DNA from 3 places in the Pseudoalteromonas sp. R86517 genome. Region 1 is predicted to be linked to each of the others. Evidence: predicted binding sites of a transcription regulator. Region 1 holds the regulator's gene; each other region holds the start of a gene.

Region 1 (9,975 bases):
TCAATGGCCATCATTTCTAGTGAAGAGAGTTGCTCGGTGGCTTTCATTAAGCCTATTTCTGCCGTTAGCGCACTTCCAGCGCGACCAGCAAATAATAGCGCTGTAACCACAGGGCCTAGTTCGCGTAATAAACTAAGCGCAACTAATGGGCCTAGGCTGTCTTCGGCGCCATAGCCAACCAATACAGTGTAACCTTGCAGCGCAAGCACCATACCAATAAACAAACCCGACACCATAATAATTAATAATGATTGCGAACCAACCATATAAAGTTGGCGCACTAACAGCGGTGTGCCTTTTTTAAAGTTAGGTACATTCCACAATGCATTAAAAAGCATGTTGGCAGAGCGCCCTAATGCAGCAAAACGCCCCAGCGTTTTATGACCTAACTTTTGAAATAAATCCAACATTAAGCGTTTTCTCCTAACAGCTCATCAGCATACGTTTGTGCAGGATAATGAAATGGCACAGGCCCATCCGATAACCCTTTTAAAAACTGCTGTACTAATGGAGATTCATGATTACGCATTTCATCCGGTGTCCCTGCCCCTATTACGCCTTGATCGGCAATAATAATAACGTGATCGGCAATACTCATTACCTCCGTCACATCGTGGGTTACAATAAGGGATGATAAACCTAGCACTTCATTTAACGACTTAATAAGCTTTACCAATACGCCCATAGATATTGGGTCTTGGCCGGCAAAAGGCTCATCATACATAATAAGTTCTGGGTCCAGTGCAATAGCACGTGCAAGTGCTGCTCGTCTGGCCATACCGCCAGAAAGCTCAGAAGGCATTAAATCTTTTGCACCGCGTAAACCCACCGCTTGCAGTTTCATTAATACGACTAGTTTAATTAACGCTTCACTTAACTTGGTGTGCTCTCGCAGAGGAAATGCAATGTTGTCAAATACCGACATATCAGTAAATAACGCACCGCTTTGAAACAGCATGCTCATTTTGGTTCGTGCCGCATATAACTCTTTGCGCGACATACTAGGAATACTGCCGCCTTCGAATAAAATATCGCCGGCGTCAGGCTTAAGCTGCCCACCAATTAAGCGTAGCATTGTGGTTTTGCCAATTCCGCTTGGCCCCATAATCGCTGTTATCTTACCTTTAGGAACACTAAAACTCATATTTTTATATATGGTTCTATCGCCTCGCGAAAAGCTAACATCCTTGACTTCTACTATTGATTGCGACAAGTCGCTCTCCGTAACAATGTTCACTCGTGCTCCTATTTTAAGGGTTTTTTAGCCAAGATGGAAAAAACAATTCGTAAGATTTTGTAATACGCCTACAAAAAGCGCTCTAAGGCTGAAGTAAATTGCCTTAACCTTTGCTTAAGCGCATAAAATTCACGCACTGCAATAGTAGACCCTGCTCTTTTGCTTATACTTTCATGTTGGCTTTTGTTACTATTCGCGCCATCTGTATTTTGAACATCTGGCTTAACATAATGGTTACCTCGTTTGTTATTTTAATTCTTGGTTTTGCTGCACTTGTGTGGAGCGCCGACCGATTTGTATACGGTGCGGCAGCGCTTGCTAAAAACTTTGGAGTCCCTACTTTAATTGTTGGCTTAACGGTTGTTGCTATGGGTTCTTCGGCCCCTGAAATGATGGTATCGGCCTCGGCTGCTTTGGCAAATAAAACCGACACAGCGGTCGGTAACGCGGTAGGTTCAAATATAACAAACATATTACTTGTGTTAGGTATTACTGCGCTGCTACGCCCTTTGAGTGTGTCATCAAGCACTTTAAAACGCGAAATGCCGCTTGTTATGCTGGTATCCTTGGCTACGTGGTATGTATTTTCAGACAACTACTTCTCACTTACCGAAGGGGTGGCATTGCTAGTTGCATTTGCTGTATTTATTGGCGGTTTGATTGTGGTTTCTTTGCGCGCAAAAAATCAAGATGACCCTTTTGTTTCAGAAGCCTGCGATGAGGTTCCTAACGATGTACCAACTAAAAAAGCCGTTTTATGGCTAATTGTCGGCATGGTTTTATTGCCTGTTAGCTCACACTTTTTAGTTGGTTCAGCAGTCGATATTGCTAAATACTTTGGTTTAAGCGACTTAGTAATTGGCTTAACCATTATCGCCATTGGCACAAGCTTGCCTGAACTTGCAGCTTCTGTAGCGGGTGTACTTAAAAACGAAGATGATTTAGCCCTAGGTAATATTGTGGGCTCAAATATATTTAATATTTTAGCGGTATTACCGCTTGCAGGTATTATTAACCCATCAGTGGTTGACCCGTCACTTGCAAACCGCGACATACTTATTATGTTAGGTGCTACGCTTGCGCTTATTATTATGTCATTGAACTTTAGAGGTTCTCAGCGTATCAATAGAGTAGAAGGTGGCCTATTACTCATCGCATTTTTGGCGTACCAAGGTTATATTTTTAGTCAAGTAGGGTAACAATGGCACAACTAAATTTTATAGAGCAAGGTTTACGCGTATTAAACATTGAACGCCAAGCGCTTGCTGATATTACACAATATGTTGACGAAAACTTTCATAGTGCGTGTCAGCTCATGTTTGATTGCCAAGGCCGCATTATTGTTATTGGCATGGGTAAATCAGGCCATATTGGTAATAAAATTGCTGCTACCCTTGCAAGTACAGGCAGCCCTGCTTTTTTGTTCACCCAGGCGAAGCAAGCCATGGTGATTTAGGCATGATAACCAAAAATGACGTGGTTATGCTTATATCAAACTCGGGCGAAACCAGCGAAGTACTTAATATTATTCCGGTGCTTAAACGCCTTGGCGCAAAAATAATATCGATGACAGGCAACCCGCTCTCTACTATGGCAACACTTGCCGATGTGCACGTATGCATAAAAGTAGAACAAGAAGCCTGTTTATTAGGTTTAGCGCCTACAGCAAGCACCACTGCCACTTTAGCGATGGGTGATGCAATGGCGGTTGCGCTTTTAGAAGCACGCGGCTTTACCGCCGATGACTTTGCACTCTCTCACCCTGGCGGCAGTTTAGGTAAGCGATTGTTGCTCACTTTAAAAGATGTAATGCACAGCGGCGCAAACACCCCTATTATAGGTGTAACGAAAACAATTAAAGACGCGTTAATAGAAATGTCAGCAAAAGGGCTGGGCATGACCGCTATTGTAGATAACAATCAACAGCTTGCAGGCCTTTTTACCGACGGTGACTTACGCCGTATTTTAGAGCAAAGAGTGGATATACATAGCACCGCTATTAGCCAAGTTATGACCAAATCATGCACAACTGCCACGGCCGATATACTTGCAGCTGAAGCCCTAAACATAATGGAAAACAAACGTATTAATGGTTTAATTGTGGTCAATGATAAAAACCAGCCAATAGGCGCCTTAAATATGCAAGACCTCTTAAAAGCAGGAGTATTATAAATGCAATTTGAAGATCTCTATCAACCGCTAAGCGATGATGCCAAAGCACGCGCCAAAAAAGTAAAACTACTCATATGCGACATTGATGGTGTATTTTCTGATGGCCGAATTTACCTCGGTAACCAAGGCGAAGAATTAAAAGCATTTAATACAAAAGATGGTTTTGGCATTAAAGCGCTGATCAATAGCGGTTTTGAAGTTGCGGTCATTACGGGGCGTCACTCAGAAATAGTACAAACTCGCATGAGCAGCTTAACCGTGCAGCACATTTATCAAGGCCAAGAAGACAAACTTATTGCTTATCAAGAACTCAAAAACACTTTAAAGTTAACTGATGAACAAATAGCCTATATTGGTGACGATGGCCCTGACATGCCAGTAATGGAGCGCGTTGGCTTTGCCGTTGCAGTAAACGATGCGCACCCGCTTATTAAGCGCTTATCGCATTACACTACGCAAATGCCTGGCGGCTTTGGCGCCGTTAGAGAGCTCACAGACTTACTTATGCTAGAGAATGGCATAGCGCTTACAACACAAGGCACCAGTTCATGAATGCAGCACGCGTTATACTCAGTGCGTTATTCATCGGCTGTATGGTTTGGCTTTGGTACCCTTATTTTACCCAAACCAATGTAGCGCCAGAGCAAGAACCTGAAGTAATTGCAAAGCCCGATTACACCGCTATAGAGCTTAAGCAAACAGCCTATGACGAGCAAGGCAAAATAAGCCATAAAGTCACAGCGGCTAAAATGGAGCTGTACCAACAGCTTGGTTTTACGTTTTTTGAAAAACCTATTTTCACCTTGTATAACGAAAAGCAAACATGGCGAATAAATGCAGACGAAGCAACGCTTTACGAAGATAAACAACTTATTTTAGAAGGCAATGTGGTTGCTAAAAATTTAGTTGATAACGCCATGATAGATAACATCGATGCCGATAACATCGAAGTCGACATTAAAGCGCTAACAATGCGCTCTGAGCAGCCAGTGGTTGTCACTGGGCCTAATTTAAAAATTGTCGGTAAAGGCCTTGAAGCCGATTTAAAAACCGAAGTAATAAAACTAATTAACCATACGCGAACAATATATTATGACCAATAAACTCACTAAAATACTTATTATCCCATCGCTAATGCTTGCATTTAGCGCCTCTGCTGCTGAGCCTGCTGCTCAACCGCCAGCAAATCAAATTTCTATTAGTGCAGACCGTCAAGAAGGCCAACTTAAAGAAAACGTAGGTATTTTTGAAAAGAACGTCGAAATTGTGCATGGTAATCGCAAAATTACAGCCGACCGACTCGAAGTACATAAACGTGAAGACTTAGGGGATAACAAACAACTCCTTATTGCCACTGGCAGCCCAGCCTACTTCGAAGAAAAACAAGACGACGGTACCGTAATGAGTGCCAGCGCAAACGAAGTACGTTACGACGTAGCAAAGCGCTTTTTAACGCTTGTTGGCGATGCTGAAGTCGCACAAGCCGGTCAAAAAATTAATGCTAAAAGTATTACCTACGACATGCAGCAGCAGCTTATTAGCGCAGAAAAAGACGAAAACTCTACGGATCGTGTCCATACAATTTTAGTGCCTGTTGAAGCAAAAATTAAAGAAAAAACAGGTAACGAAGGTCAACCATGAGCACCTTAAAAGCAGAACTATTAGCAAAAAGCTATAAAGGCCGCCAAGTTGTAAAAAATGTAGGCCTTGAAGTAGAAGCCGGCAGCATTGTTGGCTTATTGGGCCCTAATGGCGCAGGTAAAACCACCACCTTTTACATGATTGTAGGGTTAGTACCTAGCGACAAAGGTAAAATTTCTATTGATGATAACGACATTACGTTATTACCTATGCACAGCCGCGCCCGCTTAGGCATTGGCTATTTGCCGCAAGAGTCATCAATATTTAGAAAGCTGACAGTTTATCAAAACTTAATGGCTATTTTAGAAACGCGTAAAGAGCTCAATAAAGCCGCACGAGAAGAAACGCTTAACAACTTACTTGATGAATTTAGTATTCAGCATATTCGCGATAGCCAAGGTATGGCGCTTTCTGGTGGTGAACGCCGCCGTGTAGAAATTGCCAGAGCACTGGCAGCAAACCCTAAATTTATTTTATTGGATGAGCCTTTTGCTGGTGTTGATCCGATTTCAGTGTTAGATATAAAGAAAATAATAGAGCATCTTAAAAACCGTGGCATTGGCGTATTAATTACCGATCACAATGTAAGAGAAACCCTTGATGTTTGTGAAAAAGCCTACATTGTTTCTCATGGGGAGCTAATTGCATCTGGCACCCCAGAACACGTATTAAATGACAAAACTGTACGCGATGTTTATTTAGGCGAGCAATTTAGGCTGTAACATTTAAGCCACACCTACAAGCATCTGCTAATATTAATTATAACAACATAAAAGGATTGTTAGAGATACATGAGGCAATCATTACAGCTGCGCATGGGCCAGCAACTTACAATGACTCCACAATTGCAACAAGCGATTCGCTTGCTGCAGCTCAGTACATTGGATCTCCAGCAAGAAATACAAGAAGCACTTGATAGCAACCCGCTATTAGAAGTAGAAGAGCAAGATTACACGGAAGAGTCGGCTGGAAAAAATGAACAAAAAGCAGATACGGATGATGTAACCGTAAGCGCATCGGCTGACGATACAACCAGCGAGTACGAGCAAGACAGTGGCGAAGCTTTAAATAAAGACACCGTTAGCGATGATATGGCAATGGATGTAACTTGGGATGAGTACATGAGCGCAGCCCCTGCTGCATCCTCAGGCCCAATGCCAGAAGATGAGTCTATTTATCAAGGTGCCTCTACTGAAACGCTACATGAGTATTTAATGTGGCAGCTTCAGCTTACTCCTTTTAGCCCAACTGACGAAGCCATTGCTATTGCCATTGTAGAAGCTGTAGATGACTCGGGTATTTTAACGCTAAGTTGCGAAGAAATTTTAGAAAGCTTTAACCAAGAAAACGATGACGAAGTTGAAGTTGAACTTGATGAAATAGAAGCCGTTTTAAAACGTATTCAGCTATTTGACCCTGTAGGTATAGCCGCGCGCAGTTTACAAGAGTGCTTGTGCATTCAGCTAAACCAGTTTGATAAAGACACCCCTTTTATAGAACAAACAAAAATGATCTTAACCGATCACATTGATCTATTAGCGGCACGCGACTATCGTACATTAATGAAAAAGACTAAGCTTAAAGAAGACGAGCTTAAAGAGGTCATGACCCTAATACATACCCTCAACCCAAAACCTGCAGATACAATAGTAAGGGAAGAGTCGGAGTATGTAATACCGGATGTGTCGGTTAAAAAAATAAAAGGCCGCTGGGTGGTAGAGCTAAACCCAGATAGCATGCCAAAAATACGCGTAAATAGTCAGTACGCGGCTATGTCACGTACCGTAAAATCAAGTGGTGATAGCCAGTTTATTCGTTCTCACTTACAAGAAGCTAAATGGTTTATAAAAAGCCTTGAAAGCAGAAACGACACGCTGCTTAAGGTAACAAACTGTATTGTAAAACAGCAACAGGCATTTTTTGAACATGGCCCAGAAGCCATGAAGCCAATGGTTTTAAACGATGTTGCTGAGATGGTAGAAATGCATGAATCGACAATTTCGCGTGTTACAACACAAAAATATATGCATACGCCACGTGGTATTTTTGAGCTTAAGTATTTTTTCTCAAGCCACGTAAGCACAGAAAACGGCGGAGAGTGTTCATCAACCGCAATACGTGCCCTAATTAAAAAGCTAATTGCCGCGGAAAACTCAGCTAAACCATTGAGTGATAGTAAAATTGCGGATATATTGGCAGAGCAAGGAATTAAAGTAGCTAGACGCACAATAGCAAAATACCGTGAATCGCTAGCTATTCCACCGTCAAATCAGAGAAAGAGTTTGATATAAGACGTAAAAAACAAAGAGGAAATGCTTATGCAACTAAACCTAACTGGTCGTCACGTAGAAGTAACTGATTCACTTAGAGACTATGTAAATAATAAATTTGCAAAGCTAGAAAGGCACTCAGATCATATTAGCAATGTGCATGTCATTCTCGATGTAGAAAAACTCAACCAAAAAGCAGAAGCGACTATTCATGTAAGTGGCGCAGATTTATTTGCCTCAACAGAGCACCAAGATATGTATGCCGCTATAGACTCGTTGATTGACAAGCTCGATCGTCAAGTCATAAAACATAAAGAGAAGCTTGCTAGACACTAATATTATGAAATTAAGTACATTAGTATGCCAGGACTGCAGCAAAGCTGCGGTCCTTTTTAGTAGTAAAAAAAGAATTTTAGAGTTTATCAGTGAGCTTGCTCATGAAAAGCTCCCCTACTTACCACAACAAGATATTCTTAATGCGCTGGCAAGCAGAGAAAAGCTAGGCAGTACTGGTATTGGCCGGGGTATCGCCATTCCTCATGGCAGAATGGGTGGCGTAGAAGAGCCGCTGGCTTTAGTACTTGTTAGCGACACGCCTGTTAACTTTGATGCTATTGATAACTGCCCTGTTGATATTTTTGTTGCACTCATCGTACCAGATGGCGATAACCAACAGCACCTAAAGACTCTGGCAACCATAGCTGATAAACTGAGCAACAAAGAATTTTGTAAACAGCTGCGTAGTGCTAAAACCGATGCAGAGCTTTATCAAGTAATTGTTGATCAATCGTAGTAAATACTAAGGGCTATAAATGGAGTTAATTATCATAAGCGGCCGTTCTGGTTCAGGTAAGTCGGTTGCTTTACGCGTGGTTGAAGATTTAGGCTATTATTGCGTAGATAATATTCCGGTCAACTTACTGCCCTCTTTAGTGCGAAGTGTTTCAGATAACTATGACAAAATAGCCGTTAGTATAGATGTTCGTAATATCCCCAAAGAACAAGACGAATTTAACGATATTCTCGAGTACCTTCCTGACTTTGCTAAACCCACACTGTTTTATTTAGATAGTGATGATCAAACACTGATCAAACGTTTTTCAGAAACACGCAGATTACACCCTTTATCCATCGATTCGCTGCCGCTTGATTTAGCAATAAAAAAAGAAAAAGAACTGCTTGATGTACTCGTAACGCGCGCTGACTTTATGCTAGATACCACCGATTTAAGTGTGCACCAATTAGCAGAGTCAATTCGCGAAAAAATACTGGGTAAAAAAGATAAGCAACTTATTGTAACGTTTGAATCGTTTGGCTTTAAACACGGCATACCTAAAGAAGCTGATTATGTTTTTGATGCTCGCTTTTTGCCAAACCCCCACTGGGAGCCTGAACTTAAACCGCTTACGGGCCTTGATCAACCAGTAAAAGATTTTTTGGCAAATCACAGCATAGTGCAAAAATTCACTTGGCAAATTCAAACCTTTGTACAAACTTGGCTGCCACACTTAGAGCGCAATAACCGTAGTTACCTCACTATTGCAATTGGCTGTACTGGTGGTCAACATCGCTCGGTTTATTTAGCGCAAGCCATTGGTGAGAGCTTTGCTATGACGCATCCGAATGTCAAAATTCGTCATCGTGAGCAAGAAAAGTAACCTTAAAATAATAACCTGTTCAGTTTAGGTATAGTAATTTATGCGCTGTGAAGACACATTTTTAATAAAAAATAAATTAGGCTTACACGCCAGAGCGGCAACGGTCCTTGCGCAATTAGCTGTGCAGTTTGATGCTAAAATCACCTTACACCAAGATGATAAAGAAGCCGCAGGCGACAGCGTATTAGCTTTAATGCTACTTGAAAGCAGTAAAGGTAAAGAAGTTAAAGTAGTCTGTGAAGGCCCTGATTCAGAGCAAGCTTTGCATGCGGTTGGGCAATTAATTGCACAACGATTTAACGAACAAGAATAACTTAAAGCACCATAGCCTTATAAGTTAAAGTCTTATCAGGCTGAACTATAAAGATTTAGTAAGTTAGGGTATTCCGACTCGCCTAATTTAGTGCTTTAATTTAAGGTAATAAAGCCATGCCCCTGCTAAATTTGGTTACTTAATTTTAAACACTAATTTAGCCCCAGCATTGGGTTTAGCACAAAAAATAAAGAAAATGACAGTGGGCAACACCACTTACTAAACACCTTTCCATTACACAAAAATATTTAGGATGCCAATGCCAGAAGCGTTTGAACAAGACTATCCACTACAGCAACTAAAACAAGTGACTAAATCACTTAATAGTGGGCAATTTGTTCAAGTAAGACGCATGCTAGCAAAAACAGCACCTTGTGATACAGCACTGCTGCTTGAATCCTCTCCGCATAAAATTAGACGCATGCTTTGGCAACTGGTTGACCCAGATGTGCAAGGGGATGTGCTAGAAGAGCTCTCTGAAGATGTACGCTTAGGTATCATTGCACAAATGGAACCTGAGCATATTGCCGCGGCCACTGAGGATATGGGCCACGATGATTTAGGTGAAGTCCTGCGTAGCCTACCTGATACCGTGTACAAAGATGTGGTTAGCGCTATGGATACGCAAGACCGCGAACGCGCTACACAAGCTTTATCTTACCAAGAGCGCTCTGCAGGCGCGCT
Region 2 (9,975 bases), 440 kb from region 1:
AGTCAGTTCTTTGGCTAATTGCTCTATGTCTGCATCGCTTATAGGCAGCGTACCTTCAGCATTTAACGCAGTGCCTGGCGCTTTTGTGTTCTCAGCACCTTTACCTTCATTACCTACAGAGGCTGCACTGCTATTAGTTTTATTAATTTGTGTTTGCACCGCTTCTGCTATTGGGTTTTTAGCTGCACTACTTGCTAGGCTCTCATTTTTTAAAGAAGGGGCTAAGTTTTCTCCAGCGCTTTGCTTAGCTGCTTTAGTTTCGAGCTCGGCGTTTGTAAACGCGCTTTTTTTGCCATTGCTATTATCATCAGCTAAAAGAGTATCATCGGCTTCATCAGTTTCACCTAATTGCGAAGCTAAAAAGTTGACACTTTTATCACTCTTTTTTGCACTTAAATCGCTAAAATCATTATCGCTACTGCCATGTTTTTTTACACTTACATCAATCACTTGCGAGGAGTTTATTTGTGCTAAAACGCTATCGCCAGATAATAACGTATCTTGCGTGTCATCACTTAATGAAGCTGTCGGTTTTTTGCTATTGGCTAGCTGCTTATCATCTGTTGGCAATAAAGAGCCTGCTTGGCTAGGAGCCTCAGAATTAGCAGGCAATACAAAGGGTTTGTCTGCATCTTGTAGCTGGCTTAAAAAAGCATCACCAGATTCGTTACCTGCAGGTAAGTTACTGTCTTTAAATGCTAAAAAAGAGTCTTTTTCAGCTGTTGCCAACATTGAAATATCGTTTATTGCCATAATTCACCTACACAGCACTGCGGCAAGTTGCCACCGCACTTTGCCAAAATTAATTACCACCTACCAACAAAGCAATAAACGCGCCAAAGTTATAAACTTTTACGGCGCTGAAAAAATTGATTAGCAGAAAACTCGTCCAACATTTTTTGCTCACTCTTTGCCATTAACGCCGCTGCTTTTAGATTTTGTTTTTCAATTAATTTTGCTACGGCTTTTGCTTTTACCTGCTGCTTTAACCACAAAGCTTTACGCTGTGTTACAACTTGCTTAGCGGTATTTACCGTACTGGCTTGCTGGCGAATCGCTTCTTCAATTTTTGCTATAAAGGCATGGTACTGACCAAAGCCCGCGCTTGATAAACCGGACTTTCCTTTCACATGTAATTGCTGAGAGTATTCTAATCTAAAGTTATTTAACCCTTGCAGCTTTTGTTGGTTAGCTTGTAAATTTTGATTGGCTTGTAAGTAGCTCATGCGCAGATTTTCTTCTTTGTCGTTTTCGAGCTTAAGCAGTAAATCGAGCTTATTTTTTGCCATTATGCTTGTCCTAGTAATTGAGCTAGGCCGTGTAAACCATCGTCGTAACTTATTACATCACGCATACCTTGCTGTAAAAACGCATTGACGCGCGGCATCATATTTATAGCTTGATCAAGCATTTGGTCAGCCCCTTTTTGATACGCACCTAAGGTGATCATATCTTTATTTTGCTGATACATTGAATACACTTGTTTTAATACGCGGGCCTGCTGCATATGAGGCTCAGACACCACTTGCGGCATAACACGAGAAATTGATTTTTCGATATCTATCGCGGGGTAATGACCGCTATCGGCTAAGTCACGCGAAAGTACAATATGCCCATCTAAAATAGCACGTGCAGCATCGGCTATTGGGTCTTGCATATCATCGCCCTCACTAAGGACTGTAAAAAACGCAGTGATAGACCCTTGCCCTTCGCCGCCATTACCCGCTCGCTCCACCAGCGCCGGTAATTTAGCAAATACAGAAGGCGGATACCCTTTTGTAGCAGGAGGTTCGCCAACCGCTAGCGCTATTTCGCGTTGCGCCATAGCGTAACGTGTTACTGAATCAAGCAATAACAATACGTTTAAACCTTGATCACGAAAGTACTCAGCAATGGTCACCGCGCTTTCACAGCCTTTTAAGCGCATAAGAGGCGATGCATCAGCAGGAGCAGCTACCACAACAGAGCGTTTGCGCCCTTCTACACCGAGTATTTCTTCAATAAATTCTTTTACCTCACGGCCACGCTCACCCACTAGGCCAACCACAATAACATCGGCTTCACTGCCGCGGGTCATCATACCTAAGAGGACCGATTTACCAACACCAGAGCCTGCAAACAAACCCATACGCTGGCCTTGCCCTACAGTAATAACTGAGTTTATAGCCCGTACACCTACATCCATAGGTTGGCTGATTGGTCTTCTAGCGAGGGGGTTTATGGGGTTTTGTGCAAACTTTAAATAGTGTTCGGCGTTAATTTTTCCCAGGCCGTCAAGCGGGCGGCCTAAGCCATCTACAACGCGGCCTAGTAGGCTCATACCAACAGGCAAGCCGGTATCATTTACTTGTGGAATAACACGCGCACCGGGTAACACACCGGAAATGTGGTCATTAGGCATTAAGTAAAGGGTTTGCTCACTAAAGCCCACTACCTCAGCATCTACAAACCCTGACATAGTTTCTATTTTGCATTGGCTGCCTACAGGCGCACGTAGCCCTTTCGCCTCAAGGGTTAAACCGACTACTCGGGTTAAAATACCTGCTACAGCAGGTTTAAACGCTGCAATATGTTGTTGGTATTGATTTAAGCGTTCGCTTAGAGGTGCACGTTGAGCTGCCATAACACGCCACAAAAAAGATTAGATACCGCTATTATGCAAAAAGCTATCCAACGTTTCTTTGACACGGGTTTTTAGGGTCATATCTAAAGACGATTGTGGCGTTTTAACTTCGCAACCGCCGCGCTCGAGTGTGGGTTCTGCAATTAGCTGCCAATTATTATCTGCAATAGTTTGCTCACCATAGCTTTGCTTTACCAGTTCTAGATCATCTGGGTTTAAATGCACACGAACTTTTTCTTGCTCAGTATTTAATGCATCTATGCTTTTTTTAAGCGTATGTAAAATAACATCGGGCGATGTTTTAATTTCTTGATAGGTTATAGCTTCTGCCAGCATAACCGCTAATTGCACTAAGTGCTTTTCTGCCAGTTCGTCCACTTTATCAAGCGGAGCGCTGAGGTTGTCGATTATGCTACGCAAGCTGGTTAACTGCTCTTCTATTAACGGCTTAACGTCTTCTTGGCCTTGTGTTTTACCAAGCTCTACGCCTTCTTTGTAACCTGCTTCTTTGCCCTCACCAACCCCTTTTTCAAAGCCATCTATGTAGCCTTGTTCGTGCCCTTGCTTTAAGCCTTCCTCATAAGCATCTTGCCTAATGCGCTCAAGCTCAGCCATAGTTAACGAAGGCAGTTCAGGCTCTTGCGGCTGAGTGTCTTCTACTGCTTCTTCTTCAACTTCTTTTTTATACAAATCAGAAAGCGGTGTGCCAAAAGCCGTTGAACGATTGCCAAAACTGCGCTCATCAGGAGCAACATCAGGTATTGGCCAGTTTTTTAAAAGCTCATCAGCTTCATCTGCATGTAAAGGGCGACCTTTTAATTTAGACATAGCTTATAGGAACTCCTCGCCACCACCGCCGCCTAACTGAATCTCACCCGAGTCAGATAGACGCCTTGCTGTAGAAAGCACTTCTTTTTGGGCAGCTTCTACTTCACTTATTCTAACTGGTGCCATTGCTTCTAAGTCATCGGCAAGCATTTCGGCTGCACGTTTAGACATATTACCCAAAATTTTATCTTTAAGCGCTTCGTCAGTCCCTTTAATTGCTTTCATTAGTACGTCTTGCTGTACCTCACGCAATATGGCTTGAATACCGCGGTCATCCACATCCATAAGGTTTTCAAACACAAACATAAGATCTTGAATTTGCTGAGACATTTCTTCATCGTGCTCACGAATAGAGTCCATCAACTGCCCTTCTACATTTGTATCTAGGTAGTTCATTATATCTGCCGCGGCTTTTAAGCCACCCATTTTAGCGGCTTGTGCGCCTGCTTGGCCGGCAAATTGTTTTTCCATAATCTCGTTAAGTTCTTGCAATGCTGCAGGTTGCACTTCTTCAAGGTTCGCAATACGCATAGTTAAATCTAGGCGCACTTTTTCAGGAAATTGCGCTAGGATTTCTGCAGATTGCTCAGGCTCTAAATACGATAAAACAATAGTTTGAATTTGCGGGTGCTCATTACGAATAATATTGGCAACTTGCTTTGAGTCCATCCATTTAAGTGAATCTAAGCCTTTAGCGCCCGAGCCCATTACAATTTGGTCTATTAAACTAGCAGCTTTATCTTCACCTAATGCGGCGGTAAGCGCCTTTTTAATAAAGTCTTCTGACTGGAAGCCAATTGTACTAAAGCTTTGTATTTGTTCTATAAATAAGTTGTGAACTGCGCTTATTTTAGATTGTGACAAGTCATCTAGCGCAGCCATTGCCATACCCACTTTTTGCACTTGCTTAGGCTCTAAGTGTTTAAGTATTTGCGCTGCGTCTTCTTCAGATAAGCTCAATAAAAGAATCGCGGCTTTATCTACGCCATCTAACTTGTCAACATCAAACGCTGGCGGGAGTTGTTTTTGTTCTTGATCAGTCATCTTCTGTTAACCACGCTTTCACTACTTGTGATGAGAGTTCAGGTTCGTTCGCTACAAGTGCTCTTACCGCTTTAAGCAAATCTTCGTCGCCATGTAAATCTGGCAGCTGTAGTGTACCATCGCTTGAGAAGCCTACAGAAGCAGAATCAAAGTCTTTATTTAGCATATCTAGCGTGCTATCGCCAATATCAACTCCTGAGCTTAATGCATCTTCATCGTACTCTTCGAGCGTATCATCTGGGTATATTAAGCGTTTAAGCATAGGCTTAACAACTGCCATAATAAGCACAATAATAACCAGCGCACCCAGTACTAAGCGGACGATTTTCATAAACCAGTCCTGCTCCCACAGCGGTACTTCTAAGTCTAAATCAACTGCTTCGCGTACAAATGGCACGGTTACCACCTCTAATGCATCGCCGCGTTGCATATCAAAACCTACCCCACCTTGTAATAGGCGACGTATATTTGACAAAGCCTCTACCGAGCGCGGCGCCATAGTTGTTTCGCCGTTTTCACCTACTTTTGGCACATAATCAACGGCAACCGAGACGCTAATTCTGCGAATAACCCCTGTTTGCTGGCGCTTATGCGAAATGGTGGTGTCTAGCTCAAAGTTACGTGTAGCCTCTTTATGCACTCGGCTTGGGTTCGTTGCCGTACCAGCATTGCCTTGACCTGCCACTTCTGGAATAGTTGAATTCATAGGTGGCTGATTAGTCAGTGCCCCAGGAATTCCTACCGCTAAGCCACCAATGTTGTTCTCTTCAAATGTGGTTTCGCTTCTTACTGCTGGTAAGTCTGGGTTGTAGCGCTTTTGTGTTTCTTCTACTGAGCTAAAGTCCATGTTTAAATCAACTTGCGCAGTGTAGTTACCCAAGCCGACTACGGGAATAAGAATACTGTCTATTTTTTCTAAATACTCTTGCTCACGCTTTCTTTCAATGTCGTACTCTTTACGAGAGCGTGCTGCTAATGAGTCTTGCGAGCCTGAATTAAGTAAGCGGCCGTTTTGATCTGTTACCGTAACACGTGAAGGCTCAAGCCCTTGTACTGCAGAGGCAATCATATCAACCACTGAGTCAATTTCTTCGCCATCAAGCATTCTGCCGCGCTTAAGAGTTAATACCACTGTGGCTGATGGCTTTTTCTCTCTACGTGCAAATACGTTTTCTTTTGGAATGGCTAATAAAACTTTAGCGCGTGTTACGTTGTTTAATTCTTCTATGGTGCGGGCAAGTTGTTGCTCGCGGCCATGTTTTAAACGTTCTCGCTCTAATCGCTGGCTAACACCAAAGCCCATATCTTGCATTATGATATCGGTGCCTGAGGTAGGACCTTGCTCTAGGCCTTCACGGGCCATCAGCAATTTAATGTTTTGATACTCGCTTTCATCAACCGAAATTACGTTGCCATCTAGCTCGTAGTCAATTTTTTGTGCATCTAAAAAATCAAGGGTTTGGATCAGCTCTTCTGTTGGCATTTTACCCAGCGGACGCATGTCTGGCTGACGTGCCCAAATAATCACAAATATAGCAATAGCTAAACAAATAGCCAGCGCAATAATAAGGGTGACTTGGCGAAGCACATCAACACCATTTAAGGCGCTTAAGTAGCCCGACTTTTGTTCTTGTTGCTCGTTATCTTCGCTTTGGTCAATACCGCCGCCAGCAAGAGCAAGATCTGTTGATTGATTAGATTGCGCCACAATAATTCTCCACTACCTACTTAAACAGGCATGTTCATAATTTCTTGGTATGACTCAACAAGTTTATTTCTTACTTGTACTGTAGCCTCAAATGCCACTGACGATTTTTGTGAGGCAATCATTGCCTCAGCAAGCGATACACTTCTATCACCCATTTCAACAGCCACTACTTTTTGTTTGGCATCTTGTTGTAAGCCATTAACCGTGTTTAATGCATCACTTAGTAAGTCACCAAATTGAGCAGACGATGTCGGCTGAGCTTGAGTAGGTAGCTTATTGATTTGATTTGTATGGCCTGCTTCTAAAGCCATTGATTGCATTTCTTGAAATAGCGCGCTGTTTTGAATTTTCATAATTTTCTCTGGCAAATGCAGTTAACGTTCATAAAGGGAATAAAGCACAAAGTGTGCCATAAAAATAAACCTTTAATTACAAAAGGTTAACTATTGTTTTTGAGAGTCAGAGATTTGACAACCCTAAACTAAGCGTGGTTAGTTTAGGGTTATATGGAAGAAAGGGATAAAGTTATGCGGGCAGCGAAATACCTAAATCGCGCATTTGTGCTAGTTTATAACGTAAAGTACGCGGGCTGATCCCAAGTGTTTGTGCAACATCTTTTCGTTTGCCTTGGCAGCGCGCTAGGGTTTCTAATATTATTTTATGCTCTTTATCTTTTAGCTCATCTTTATAGCTGCCAGTATCAACACTAGGCAGGGAGCTACTCACCTCTGCAGGCGTTATTTTGTCATCATAATACGCGCCACTGGAAGTACTCACTTGCTCAGGCGCTATCTCCTGTTTAGGCATACTGTTAATTGGCGCTTGCATTAAGTTTTCAATAAAAATAGCCTGTTCGCCAATTGCATTGCCCGTTCGCAAAATAAGCGCACGTTGAATTACGTTATCAAGCTCGCGTACATTACCAGGCCATGCATGGCTTAGTAATTTTTGTTCAGCGGCACTATCAAGCGTTGCTAGCGGCTCTTTACTTTTAACTAAATGGCGCTCTATTAAATGCTTAGCCAATACAATTATATCCCCTGGGCGCTCACAGAGCGGTCGCCACATTAGGGGGAATACATTTAAGCGATAATATAAGTCTTCTCTAAATTGGTTATCTGCAACGGCTTCTTTTAGGTCGCGGTTACTGGTGGCGAGTACTCTTACATCGAGTGAAATTGTTTTTCGGGCACCTAAACGCTCAACTTCACGCTCTTGCAATACCCGTAATAGCTTAGCTTGCAGCCCCAAGTCCATTTCGGTTATTTCATCAAGTAATATGGTGCCGCCTTGGGCTTGTTCAAATTTACCTGGGCATGCTTGTATTGCACCGGTAAACGCGCCTTTTTCGTAGCCAAATAAAGTAGCTTCAAGCATGTTTTCGGGAATAGCCGCACAGTTTATTGCCACAAAAGGCGCATCGCATCGGTTTGATTTATCGTGAATGTATCGCGCTAGCACTTCTTTACCAGAGCCACTAGGGCCTAGCACCATAACACTTGCATCTGAGCGCGCCACTTTGCTCGCCAGTTCTAAAAGCGCAATACTGCTAGGGTCGGCAACAATTGGGCCGTCAGTGTCTTTTGGCTTTTCGGGTAAATACCGACTAACCATATTTAAAAGCACCTCAGGGGCAAATGGTTTAGCCATATAATCAATTGCGCCTAAGCGCATTGCCTCTACTGCATCATCAATCGTTGCATAGGCAGTCATCATTAATACGGGGAGATCTGGGTAGTTAAGCTTAATGCTTCTAAGTAAATCTAGGCCGCTCATCGCGCCCATTTGCACGTCGCTGACCACTAATGAAAACTCAGATTTTTTTAATTGGATCATGGCTTGCTCAGCACTATCGGCTGCAACACAGGCAATACCCGACATCTCTAACGTGTCTATGAGTGCTTCTCTTAAACCTGCATCATCTTCAACCACTAGTATTGTATTACTCATGCTGTTTTCTCCAGCGTTGAGGCCGTGCATATGGGCAGCAATAAACTAAAACATGCACCACCATTGGCATTATTAACCACTTCAACACGTCCTTGATGCGCATTAGCCACAGAGCTTACAACAGCAAGCCCAAGCCCTGTACCTTGGCTTTTTGTGGTATAAAACGGTTCAAAAATTTTCTCTATTTTGCTCAACTCTACACCAGGGCCGTTATCGCATACGCTAATACGCACGGTATCGGGTTCGCTACTATCGCGCTGCGCTTTTAATGTCACCTGGGCTTGGCTGCCAATAATTTGAATACTATTGTGAATAAGGTTTTGAATAGCACTGGCCAGCGCGGTTTTATTACCGGTAATTTCTATGTCTGGCTCTGGTAGCTCAACAACAAGTGAGCTGTTATTTAAGGCCACCATTGCATCGGCACCTAGTTTTACCTCGTTTAAAAGCTGCTGCATAGAAACCTGTTCAACCACTTGTTGCTCGCCGCTTTTGGCAAAAAGTAGCATATCGTTAACTTGGGTTTCTAAATCTTTTAAACGCGACATTAACTTAGTTTGAAAGTTATCCCGTGATGACTCTGGTAGCTTTTTAGAGCCCAAATTGGCCGCGTACAACATAGCCGCCGAGAGCGGTGTACGCACTTGGTGCGCAAGCGATGCCACCATTTTACCTAACGCGCTTAGGCGCTGCATATGGGCTACGCGCTTTTGCAAACGGCGCGTTTCTGTTAAATCTGTCATTAATATTAATTGCCCAGGCTCTGGCGCTAGCGCAGTAATATCAAGCTTTATAAGTCGCCCATCTTTGAGCGACACTTCATGTCCATCATCTTGGTGGGGACGAAAAGAGCGTTGAATAATGTTAAACCACTTCTCTCCTTCGAGCGGCTCGCCTAACATATCAATCGCTATTTGATTGGCTTTTGCGATAAGCCCTTTGCCATCAAGCACAACAACACCCGCAGGCATAGTATCAACTAAGTGCGACAGCCAACTTGCTTGCTGTCTTAAATCACTTAATTCACCAATGTACTCTTCTTGAAGTAAACATGGGTTATACTGTTTTGCAGTAATAAACTGTGGTTTAAGTACACTCGCAAGGGCCATAATCAAATCTCTTAATGATGTAGATACAGGGCTAAATGCACAATTTATACCAATATTATTTTATATATTTTTCATTTAGTTACCTTACAATATCGCGTAACAAAAAAATGACGCACACTAAAAGGAATAATAATGAGTGAGCAAAATAAATGCCGTTGTGCATGGCTCGACGCCACAAAGCCTGATTATGTGAAATACCATGATGAAGAATGGGGAGCCCCCCTTTATGACGACACGAAATTATTTGAATTTATTACTCTCGAGTCGGCGCAAGCGGGCTTAAGTTGGTACACCATTTTAAAAAAGCGCGCAGGCTATAAAAAAGCATTTGCTAATTTTAATGTGCAAAAAGTGGCTAACTTTACAGCCGATGATATAGAACGGCTAATGCAAGATGAGAGCATAGTGCGTAACCGCTTAAAAATTGCTGCCACCGTTAATAATGCTCAGCGGTTTATTGAGATTCAAAAAGAATTTGGCAGCTTTAGTAATTACCAATGGCGATTTGTGGGCAATAAACCAATTATTAGTGATTTAAATAGTGTTGAAGACACCCCTGCAATTACCGAGGAGTCAAAAGCGTTTGCAAAAGATTTAAAAAAACGAGGTTTTAAATTTTTGGGCCCTACAACGGTATACGCACATATGCAGGCCTGTGGCATGGTAAACGATCACAGTAATGATTGTTTTAGAAAAGAAGAAATTATAAAGGC
Region 3 (9,975 bases), 2.3 Mb from region 1:
CGTCATCATAAACGCCGTATAGTACAAACAGAATTTGCTGAAAAACTGCGTAGCAAATTAAAAATTGGCGGTGTTTTTCATATGGCTACTGACTGGGAAAACTACGCCGAGCACATGCTAGAAGTTATGCAAGCAGCGCCAGGCTATAAAAATCAGTCATCTACCAATGACTACGTACCTCGCCCTGATTCGCGCCCGCTAACTAAGTTTGAACAGCGCGGCCACCGTTTAGGTCACGGCGTATGGGACTTAATGTTTGAGCGCAAAAAATAATTACACCAATTTACTAATCAATAATTTGTAAGGCAAAGCCATTTATGAGCGTATTAACCAACCCAAGTTTACTGTTACTTCGTAATAGCGAAGAACTAGTGGGAAAATCTATCTTGGTTGTCAACTTTGTTCAAGATGGCTTTTTAGCAGAGCTAAAGCAGCTAAATCCTCAAAGTGCCATCACCGCATTTAGTTATAACCATGCTAATGGGGAATTTGCTAAAAAAATAAATGGCATAAACGTGTGTGTTAACCATGAAATGGCCGCCAACGATTACGATTTAGTCATTCTTTACTACCCAAAATCAAAGCCTGAAGTATTAATGGCACTTGATAATATTCGCGCCGTTATTAACGAAAAAGCACAGCTACTTGTGGTAGGCGAAAATAAAAGTGGCGTTAAATCGATAGAAAAACAGCTCGCGGGCAAAGCGCAGTACAGTAATAAAATTGACTCTGCTAAACATTGTATTTTGTTTTCATTTGAGCAACTAGAGAACAACCCAACCTTTGAGATTAGCCGCTACCATAAAACGTTTAGAGTAAATGTAGCAGGAGTAGAGTTTGATGCTATCAGTGTTCCGGGAGTATTTAACCACGGCGCTTTAGATGCTGGCACAAAAATGCTACTAGAAAATGCCCCGACCACTAAACAAGGTAATGTACTGGATTTTGGCTGTGGTGCGGGCTTAATAGCCACTTTTTTAGGTATTAAAAACCCAGCACTAACTTTTACTTGCAGCGATGTGAGCGCACTTGCAACTTATGCTACTGAGCAAACATTAAAGCTTAATAATATTAAAGGCGGCACTATTTTAAGTGATGGCTTAAAAAGTATTAGCGGCAAGTTTGATTTAATAGTTAGTAACCCGCCTTTTCATACTGGCATAGCGACCGACTACACAATTGCAGAAGCATTTTTATCAAATGCTAAGCAGCACTTAACCAAGGTAGGAAAGCTAAGCATAGTGGCTAATAGCTTTTTAAAATACCCGCCAATTTTAGAGGCGCAGTTTGGTAGCTTCCACACTGTGTACAAAAATAACAAATTTGCCGTTTACAGTAGCTAACTAATTACACTTAATTAGGCTAAGTGTAATTAATACTTAGCCTAACTTTCGAATAAATATCAGAATTAATTTCACTATTTCCCTTCACTTTCTATGGTTTTTGCTAAACTAAAGTTCTAAATATAAATATTCATACTTAGGCGATGCAGCAATAATGCCAAAAAAAGTACATCAAAAAAGTATTCGAAAAGCGCTGATCAACACCATCATGCTTATCACTGCTATTTGTTTAACTTTATCGGTTTCAATTTCCACTTATATGAGTGTAAAAGAACAAAAGGAACTGATCATAAACAAGCTCGTGATCCTTTCCGATATTGTTGCTTTCGATGCCGCAGATTCATTGGTAAAAGACGACAGAAAAACAGAAGAAAAACGCCTAAAGTCGTTTGATAAAATCCCCCTTGTTAAAAACATTCATATTTACGCAATAGAGAAAACATCGAGTAAACCTGTATTTTTTATTAGCTTTAATGCTAAAAAAACCCCACCTGTTCCGCTGCGCGTAGACAGCATTAAAGAGCTTAACGAGCCAAGAGCGACCAACAACTACATTGAGCTAATAACACCTGTGCTTAATAACGAGCAGGTGGTGGGTTACGTTTACATGCGTGGTAGTTTAGAAAGCCTAGATGAATTTATAAAACAAAAAATTATTATAGATATTTTCCTTACCCTGTTTATTTTGTTTTTTGTGTACTTTATAGCGATAAAAACACAAAAAAGTATCGCTAACCCTATTGAACACTTAAGTGTATTGCTACAAGACGTATCAAAAAATCATAACTATGACGTACGCGCACCCAGCACCAGCGTAAAAGAGGTTACAGCCTTATCAAACAGCTTAAATATCATGCTTACTCGCACCCGTAAGCAAATAGAACGTCATGAAAAAGACAAACTAGAGATAAAACAACTCAACCAAAGCTTAGAAGAAAAGGTAAGCCAAAGAACAATAGCCCTGCGCGAAGCAAACCAAGAACTGCTTTCTACCCTTGAGCGAATGCACCAATACCAAGAACAAATAGTAGAAAACGAAAAAATGGCATCTTTAGGGCAAATGGTAGCCGGCGTAGCCCATGAGGTTAACACCCCAATTGGCCTAGGTATTACTGGCTCAACCTTGCTGCGCGATAAACTTGCCGATATTCAGCTTAGTTTTGATAATAAGTCTCTAACTTCTAACCAACTAAAACGCTTTATTGACGAAGGTATCGAAAACCTTGATTTAATTTATAGAAACCTAAACCGTGCGGCCGACCTTATCTCTAACTTTAAAAAGGTAGCTGTAATTCAAGATGATGGGATTAAAACCCATGTAAACATCCATAGGTTAATATCTGATGTGTTAATGTCGATTCAATCAGAGTTAATAAAGTCAAAGCCTAACGTTGTGATCAATTGTCCGAGTGATTTAACCATTGAAAGTAAGTCTGAGCCACTACAACAAATTTTCCAACAGCTTATTTTAAACTCTGCCATTCATGGTTTTAGCAATAGCGAAAATAACGAAATTAAGTTTGATATAGAAATAACAGGCCCACAAATAAAAATAATCTACACAGATAACGGCCAAGGCGTTGATAAAAATGTCAAAAACAGGATATTTGACCCATTTGTAACCTCTAAGCGAGGCCAAGGGGCAAGTGGTTTAGGCATGCACTTAGTGTACAACTTAGTAACCCAAGCATTAGGTGGGCATATACTGTATGACCTAGATGCAAAACCCGGCGTACGCTTTGTTATTACAATTCCATAAAAAGTGTTTAAAAAAAGAGTATTTATTTACGCTTTTTACTTGAATTACCATTTAATGACCTTATAGAGAGAGCATGTGGTATTTCATGTTTAATTATTTAACTTGATCTAATAATTAAGCGATACAATTTCTGAACTTTATTGCTTTTGCAGTATCACATACATTGATGAAAGGTTATAAAATGATATAATTCCGTTTTGAATTTGCGCGATTATTTTTAGTACCTTTAAGCGATTGGTGGATGTATCAATTATTAAAGGAAATGGCTTCGTTTTCATAATTCAAAAGCTGCATCCGTTATATATCATTAAACAGTAGTTTTTGCACAATGCCTTTTGGTTAGTTTGGAACACCCCTACTGTTTTATTTTTATCCAACTTGTTTTTTCTTGTTAACATTTGGGTATAATCCTATAATCTCTAGTAATCGAATTATTTAGTTAAGATTCGATTTTTTGTAAATAAAATATTCCAAAAAGGTTAATTAATAATGCAAACGCCAGTCATTCTAATCGTAGAGGATGAAGACGTAACTCGACTAAACCTCGTGAGTTTATTTGAAGCTGAAGGTTACAAAGTTATTGAAGCCATTGATGGCGATGATATGCATGACAAGCTTACAAATAATGATGACGTCAATCTTGTAGTTATGGACATCAACCTACCGGGTAAAAACGGGCTAATTTTAGCACGTGAATTACGCCAAAAACGTAAAGTCGGTTTAATCTTTTTAACCGGCCGTGATAACGATGTAGACCGTATTTTAGGTTTAGAAATTGGTGCTGATGATTACATCACTAAACCTTTTAACCCTCGTGAATTGACTATACGCGCTCGCAACTTAATTACCCGTACAGCGCTAGGCGGCGAAGAGTCAGTGCTAGAAACCAACGGTGTAATTACATTTAACGGTTGGGAACTTGACGAAAACAGCCGTTGTTTAACGTCACCAAATGGTGATGCTAAGCGTTTACCTAAAGGTGAATACAGAGCGCTGCGTTTAATGCTTGATTCTCCAGGGCGTATTTTTAGCCGTGAGCAACTTATTAAGCATATGACTGGCCGTGAGCTTCGCGCTAATGACCGTACAGTAGATGTAACGATTCGTCGTATTCGTAAGCACTTCGAAAGTGATAATTCTACTTCTGAGCTAATCAGCACCATCCATGGTGAAGGTTACCGCTTTATTGGTAAAATCGACGCTTAATTAGAGTAAACCGCTTACTCTAATAATTGTAAAAACGAATGAAGGGCAATTTGTCCTTCATTTATTTTATCTGCCAATGTATCTAACCATTCTTTTAGTACTTCATCTGATTCATCAAGCGCACCGTGTTCCATCTTTTTAGCATGTAACTGTACGTCGTTTAATCCTACAGAGCCCGCAGCACCTTTAAGCTTATGCGCCACCGATTTGTACTCTTCCCTGTCGTTTTCATTTAACGCGCTTTGCAGCTCTTGCTGATATTGCGGGTTTAGTTTTTCAAATAAACCACTGCTGCGCTTAAATACTTCAAGCCCCATAGAGTTTACAAAGTCTTCAATGGTTTCAACATCAAGCACACCTGCATTAATACCCTCAAGCGCTTCTTTACTTACCGTGAGCAGCGGTTTGTCTGATTCACTTTGTTGAATATCAAACAAATCAGCTAGCATTTTATCAAGCTTTATTGTATTAATCGGTTTAGCAAGCGCCCCTTGCACCGAAATACCTTCTAAGTCTTCTTCGGCGCTACGTACATTCGCTGTAAGCGCAACGATAGGTAGTTTATCAAAATGGCTATCGGCACGTATTTGTCTTGCCACCTCATCACCATTTATATCGGGCAGTTGCATATCAAGTAGTACTAAATCTAGCTCGTCTTCGGTTTCTACAAACGAGAGTGCATCTTCACCCGTTTCGGCCCAAATTACTTCATGGCCGCGCTGCTCTAACAGGTTAGTCGCAATTTCAGCATTTAATGGCACATCCTCTACAAGTAAAATATATAAACCTCTACCGGCATAGCTTTGTTCAGTAGGCGCTACACATAAGCTAAGCGGTATGTGCACGGTAAAGCAGCTGCCTTCACCTTCTGCACTGGTTACCGAAATAGTGCCTTTCATTGCACTGACTAACGCTTTGGTAACGGCTAAACCAATGCCTGAGCCAATCGCGTTTTTACCGCTTAAATCTGGGGCTTTGTAGTACATATCAAATATGCGCGAGAGTTGATCCTCTGGGATCCCCTGCCCTGTGTCTGATATTTTAAGTTCAAGCCACGGTCCATCGTTACGCTCTTCTCGGCTACATGTGAGTTTTACCTCGCCATGCTGGGTAAACTTAACGGCATTATTAATTAAGTTCCATACCACTTGGCGTAAACGCGTTGGATCTAGGAGTGCATAAACATCTAATGTGCCATTTCGCTCAATTGAAAATTCAAGCTCTTTTTGTTCAGCAATTAAACCTGCAAAGTTCACTACATCGTTAATAAAGTCTGAAACGTTAATAGAGTCGGTTGCTATATCTAACTGCTCTCGGTCTATTTTATCTAAATCTATAATATCGTTAAAAATATTACCTAAGGTTTCAGCGCTCGAAAATACCGTATTACACCAACTGCGTTGCTGCTTATTAAGCTCTGTATCAAGTAGCATTCGGGTTAAACCTACAATGCCATTTAATGGCGTGCGCAGCTCATGACTAAGCGTTGCTATAAACTTACCTTTATCCTTATAGGCTGTTTCAAGCGCTTGTGCTGCTTCTTTACGGCTGGTTATATCACGGCCAAATGCAAGCAAACCTATGTAGTCACCTTGATCGTTTATAAACGGTAATTTACGCAGCTCAAACCAACGGTTTTCACCATTAACCATATATTCAACATCAATTGTCAGCGCTTGATGCGTTTGCTCTACTTGTTTATCGGTTCTGAGTACTTCTGCTAAAAAGTAGCTCGGGAAAATTTGCTCAACTGTTTTACCAATTAATTCAGCACTGGTTTTGCCCATAACCTCTTCAAACATTTTATTACAGCCGGCAAACACGCCGTTGTTATCTCGGTAATAAAATAAATCGGGGGAAGAGTCGACAATAGAGCGAAGGAGCATGCCTTGCTGAGCAAGTTCTTGTTGTGTTTTTTTACGCTCTGCTATTTCGCGGCGAAGCTCTTCAATGGCGCGATGCTTGGCATGAAAAGCCATTTTTCGCTCATCTATTTCAATGTTGAGGCGGTTGATATTATCTTTTAATGTTTGGTTTAACAGCTTTTCTTGTTTTGTGGCGCTGTCTAAATAAGCGTATGAGGCATCTAATTGTCTAATCGAGTTGAGTAAAATACTGATCATAAAAGGAGATACAACCGCGGTAAAAAATACCACAGCTAAAATATCAACTAAATTAACCTCACCCAGTGCCACATAATAAAACATACTCGACAATATAAGCGACACGCCTAATAAAAGCGCGTAGCACATTGCCGCGGTTTTTAACTCACCAAAGCGAGTTATTAAACTAGAAAGTACTCGAGCCCAAGGGCTCAAAGAAGAATCGGTCATAGGTCAGTGTATCTCGTTACTAGGCATAAATAAAAAGTGCCTATTAATAGTCAAACGCATTTTGCAGCAGATTTTAGCATTTTTCTATTAGCTATATTCATGTTGTGCGACAAAAACAGAAAATTTTCATGTTTACTTTTGCCTACTTGTTAAACTCATCATTTCAGCAATAAATTATTTAGTGTAAAATGCTGCGCTTTATTATGACCAATAACGAGTAGCGCACATGCAAACCAACATGCCCGATATAGCTGATACGGCTCCCGCCTTACAAACAGGTAAGTTAGACTGGGTTGGTATGGGCGAAATAGAACTGCCATTTATTTTTGAATCGAAAGATTTAGCACCCGTTACCGTTAACGCAAAAGCGCGTGCCTTTGTTAATTTGCATAAAGAAGACGCTAAAGGCATTCATATGTCGCGTTTATTTTTAGCGCTTGATTTACTCTCAACAGAGCAACAAGTTAACCCACAAACTTTAGCTCAAGCACTCGATACCTTTATCACCAGCCACGAAGGATTAAGTGACAAAGCTCAAATAGAGTTTAAATTTGAATTACCGCTGCGTCGTAAATCGTTGTTAAGCGGTAAAGCAGGTTGGAAAAGCTACCCAATTACCCTAACCAGCACTATTGAAAATAGCGTAATTAGCTACGAGCTAAGCGTTGATGTTACTTATTCATCAACCTGTCCATGCTCTGCAGCACTTGCTCGCCAACTTATTCAAAATGCTTTTAGCGAAAAGTTTAACCAAGAAACACTTAATCAAAAAGATGTTTTAGCATGGCTAGGTACAACGCAGGGTATTGTGGCAACGCCTCACTCACAGCGTTCAATTGCAAACGTTAAAGTAAAACTAGATAACACGATTAGTGAATTTGACGTAGTAAATTTAATTGATACATTAGAAGCTGAACTAAAAACCCCCGTACAAGCGGCAGTAAAACGTGAAGATGAGCAAGAATTTGCCCGCCTTAACGGTCAAAATTTAATGTTTTGTGAAGACGCTGCACGTAAAATTAAAGCGGTTCTTGAAAACGATAACTTTAGTGATTACTGGCTGCAAATTAATCATTACGAATCACTCCATGCGCATGATGCAGTCGCGATTGCCGTTAAAGGAATTGAGGGCGGTTACAAAGCCTAACAGCCCTGCTGCATTAATAATAAATACATACGGTAATTAGCTATAACAACCAATTTTTAGGCACGTAAATTGCTTTACTTGAGCAGTGTCAATTTGTTGTTATGGAGTTACCGTATGGAATTCGCTTTATTATCAATTTTAGTATTAGTGGTTGGGGCCTCTGTGGTTGCGTCAAAATTTAGTGATGATGGCGGCAATCCCTATCCTTTTACCCGCAAACAAACTGTGTTTACACAGGTTGAGGGTGCATTTTTAAATCTTTTAGAGCGTGCGGTAGGCGATCAATACAAAATTGTGAGCCGCGTCAAACTCATCGATGTAATCGACTGCAAGCAAGGCCTCTCTGCTAAATCAAAACGTGCAGCTTTAGCTAAAGCTAAAAATAAGCAACTCGATTTTGTGCTGGTAGATAAAGAGAAAATGACGATAGTCGCTGCGGTCGATTTAGTTAACAACGCCAATAAAGATGGCCACAAAGCGCAGCGCGACTGGTTTGTAAACGGCGCTTTAGAATCTGCTGGCATTCCACATATTCGTATGAAAGTAAAATCAGGCTACCGCCCTTCAGAGGTGCGCGATGCAATTATGTTTAAATTAGGCAAACCTGCAGCGGTGCAATCGGCTCGTCCAACACGTAATCGTGTAAGTAAACCTGCGGTATTGTCACCTTCTCAGGCTAAAGCGCAAACCACTGCGTTAGCCGAAATTTAAAATAGAATTAAATACTCTCCTAAAAGTATTTAAAGCGAGCCGTAAAACAGCTCGCTTTTTTGTTTTTTATTGCTAACTTCACGTATAATCTACGTATTCAAACTCAGGAATCAAACACTATGAATGTTGGTATTATTGGCGCAATGGAGCCAGAAGTTAAAATTTTACGTGAAGCAATGCAAAACCCACAAGTGCTGACTAAAGCAGGGTTTACCTTTTACACAGGCGAATTAGCAGGTAATACAGTAACACTTGTGCAATCGGGTATTGGTAAAGTGGCATCAACGATTGCAACCACGTTATTAATTGATAACTTTAATCCTGACTGTGTTATTAACACAGGTTCTGCCGGTGGCTTTGATCCCTCTTTAAGTGTTGGCGATGTTGTTATCTCTTCAGAAGTACGCCATCACGATGTAGATGTAACCGCTTTTGGCTACGAAATTGGCCAAGTTCCACAAATGCCAGCAGGCTTTGCCGCACACCCAAAACTAGTTGAAGCTGCCGAGCAAACCATTGCGCAAATTAGCGAAGTAAAAACCTTAGTAGGCTTAATTTGTACGGGTGATTCATTTATGTGTGACCCAGTGCGAATTGATAAAGCACGCAGCGACTTTCCTACAATGCTTGCAGTAGAAATGGAAGGCGCATCTATTGCACAAACGTGTTTTGCGCTTAATACGCCATTTGTGGTTATTCGCTCTATGTCTGACATTGCCGGTAAAGAGTCGCCGCAATCGTTTGAAGAATACTTAGAGACTGCATCAATCAATTCATCAAAAATGGTTGTTGCACTATTGGAAAAACTAACAAAAGTTACACTGTAAATGCTAAGCAATATTGTTCAAAACCATTTGGACTTTATTGCCTTTTTTGTGGCGCTCATTGCTGAGCGCTTTTTCCCGTTAAAAAGCTGGTATCACCCTAATACAGTATTAACCGCTGTATTTAGTGCTATAGGAAAACGGGTTTATAAACCAAGTGAGCCTAAAAGTTACCTTTATTTAGCCTCCACTCTTGCCTGTGCGCTAGTTTTAAGCGTTATTCTTATTATTATTGTGTTACTGCTTGAATTTGCCTTTTATCCTGAGCTGCTAGCGGGCCTCATTTTATATTTGTGCCTAGAAAGCAAAGCGATTGAAAAAAAAGCCCTGCGTGTTGCAAAGTTAGTAAAACAAAACCAAAAATCTACCGCGCGTGAACTCGTAAAGCCACTGCTTGCCCGAGAGGTCAATAAGCTCTCAGCGCCAGGTATTATAAAAGCCTTAATTGAAAGCTTAATTTTACGAACTGCCCGTAATTACTTTACCGTTATATTTATATTTTTATTACTTGGGCCAATTGCCACTTTAGCGTATCGGCTACTGACTTTAATGCAGCATGCTTGGCGCGCCGATATTTCACCTAATAGCCACTTTTTAAAACCGCTTAAAATACTTTTGTTTATAATCGAATTTATCCCCGTACGCTTACTTG

The links. The regulator sigma-54, encoded in region 1, starts transcription at its own class of promoters, with help from an activator protein. The targets are predictions, from matches to a motif close to GTTGGCACGNNNNTNGNNT.
Region 2: fliE (flagellar hook-basal body complex protein FliE) is a predicted target of sigma-54. The motif match lies at 6,599-6,617, and genes of this name have one in related genera.
Region 3: SJY38_RS11485 (DUF2726 domain-containing protein) is a predicted target of sigma-54. The motif match lies at 7,845-7,863, and genes of this name have one in related genera.

The regions. Positions count from the first base shown of each region.
Region 1 covers NZ_JAXHCB010000001.1:277,484-287,458, reverse strand. Annotated here, with positions in the region: gene mlaE (lipid asymmetry maintenance ABC transporter permease subunit MlaE) at 1-410, opposite strand, end outside; gene SJY38_RS01295 (ATP-binding cassette domain-containing protein) at 410-1,213, opposite strand; gene SJY38_RS01290 (calcium/sodium antiporter) at 1,468-2,436, shown strand; partial or broken gene SJY38_RS01285 (KpsF/GutQ family sugar-phosphate isomerase) at 2,439-3,409, shown strand; gene kdsC (3-deoxy-manno-octulosonate-8-phosphatase KdsC) at 3,410-3,961, shown strand; gene lptC (LPS export ABC transporter periplasmic protein LptC) at 3,958-4,512, shown strand; gene lptA (lipopolysaccharide transport periplasmic protein LptA) at 4,502-5,050, shown strand; gene lptB (LPS export ABC transporter ATP-binding protein) at 5,047-5,772, shown strand; gene SJY38_RS01260 (RNA polymerase factor sigma-54) at 5,842-7,341, shown strand; gene hpf (ribosome hibernation promoting factor) at 7,369-7,656, shown strand; gene SJY38_RS01250 (PTS sugar transporter subunit IIA) at 7,661-8,113, shown strand; gene rapZ (RNase adapter RapZ) at 8,133-8,978, shown strand; gene SJY38_RS01240 (HPr family phosphocarrier protein) at 9,019-9,291, shown strand; gene mgtE (magnesium transporter) at 9,551-9,975, shown strand, end outside.
Region 2 covers NZ_JAXHCB010000001.1:720,675-730,649, reverse strand. Annotated here, with positions in the region: gene SJY38_RS03170 (flagellar hook-length control protein FliK) at 1-753, opposite strand, end outside; gene fliJ (flagellar export protein FliJ) at 843-1,289, opposite strand; gene fliI (flagellar protein export ATPase FliI) at 1,289-2,623, opposite strand; gene fliH (flagellar assembly protein FliH) at 2,642-3,451, opposite strand; gene fliG (flagellar motor switch protein FliG) at 3,455-4,495, opposite strand; gene fliF (flagellar basal-body MS-ring/collar protein FliF) at 4,488-6,203, opposite strand; gene fliE (flagellar hook-basal body complex protein FliE) at 6,224-6,556, opposite strand; gene SJY38_RS03135 (sigma-54 dependent transcriptional regulator) at 6,729-8,153, opposite strand; gene SJY38_RS03130 (sensor histidine kinase) at 8,150-9,262, opposite strand; gene SJY38_RS03125 (DNA-3-methyladenine glycosylase I) at 9,395-9,975, shown strand, end outside.
Region 3 covers NZ_JAXHCB010000001.1:2,535,706-2,545,680, forward strand. Annotated here, with positions in the region: gene trmB (tRNA (guanosine(46)-N7)-methyltransferase TrmB) at 1-273, shown strand, start outside; gene SJY38_RS11460 (methyltransferase) at 318-1,343, shown strand; gene SJY38_RS11465 (HAMP domain-containing sensor histidine kinase) at 1,498-3,102, shown strand; gene arcA (two-component system response regulator ArcA) at 3,592-4,308, shown strand; gene arcB (aerobic respiration two-component sensor histidine kinase ArcB) at 4,323-6,641, opposite strand; gene folE2 (GTP cyclohydrolase FolE2) at 6,868-7,788, shown strand; gene SJY38_RS11485 (DUF2726 domain-containing protein) at 7,903-8,499, shown strand; gene mtnN (5'-methylthioadenosine/S-adenosylhomocysteine nucleosidase) at 8,619-9,326, shown strand; gene SJY38_RS11495 (cobalamin biosynthesis protein) at 9,327-9,975, shown strand, end outside.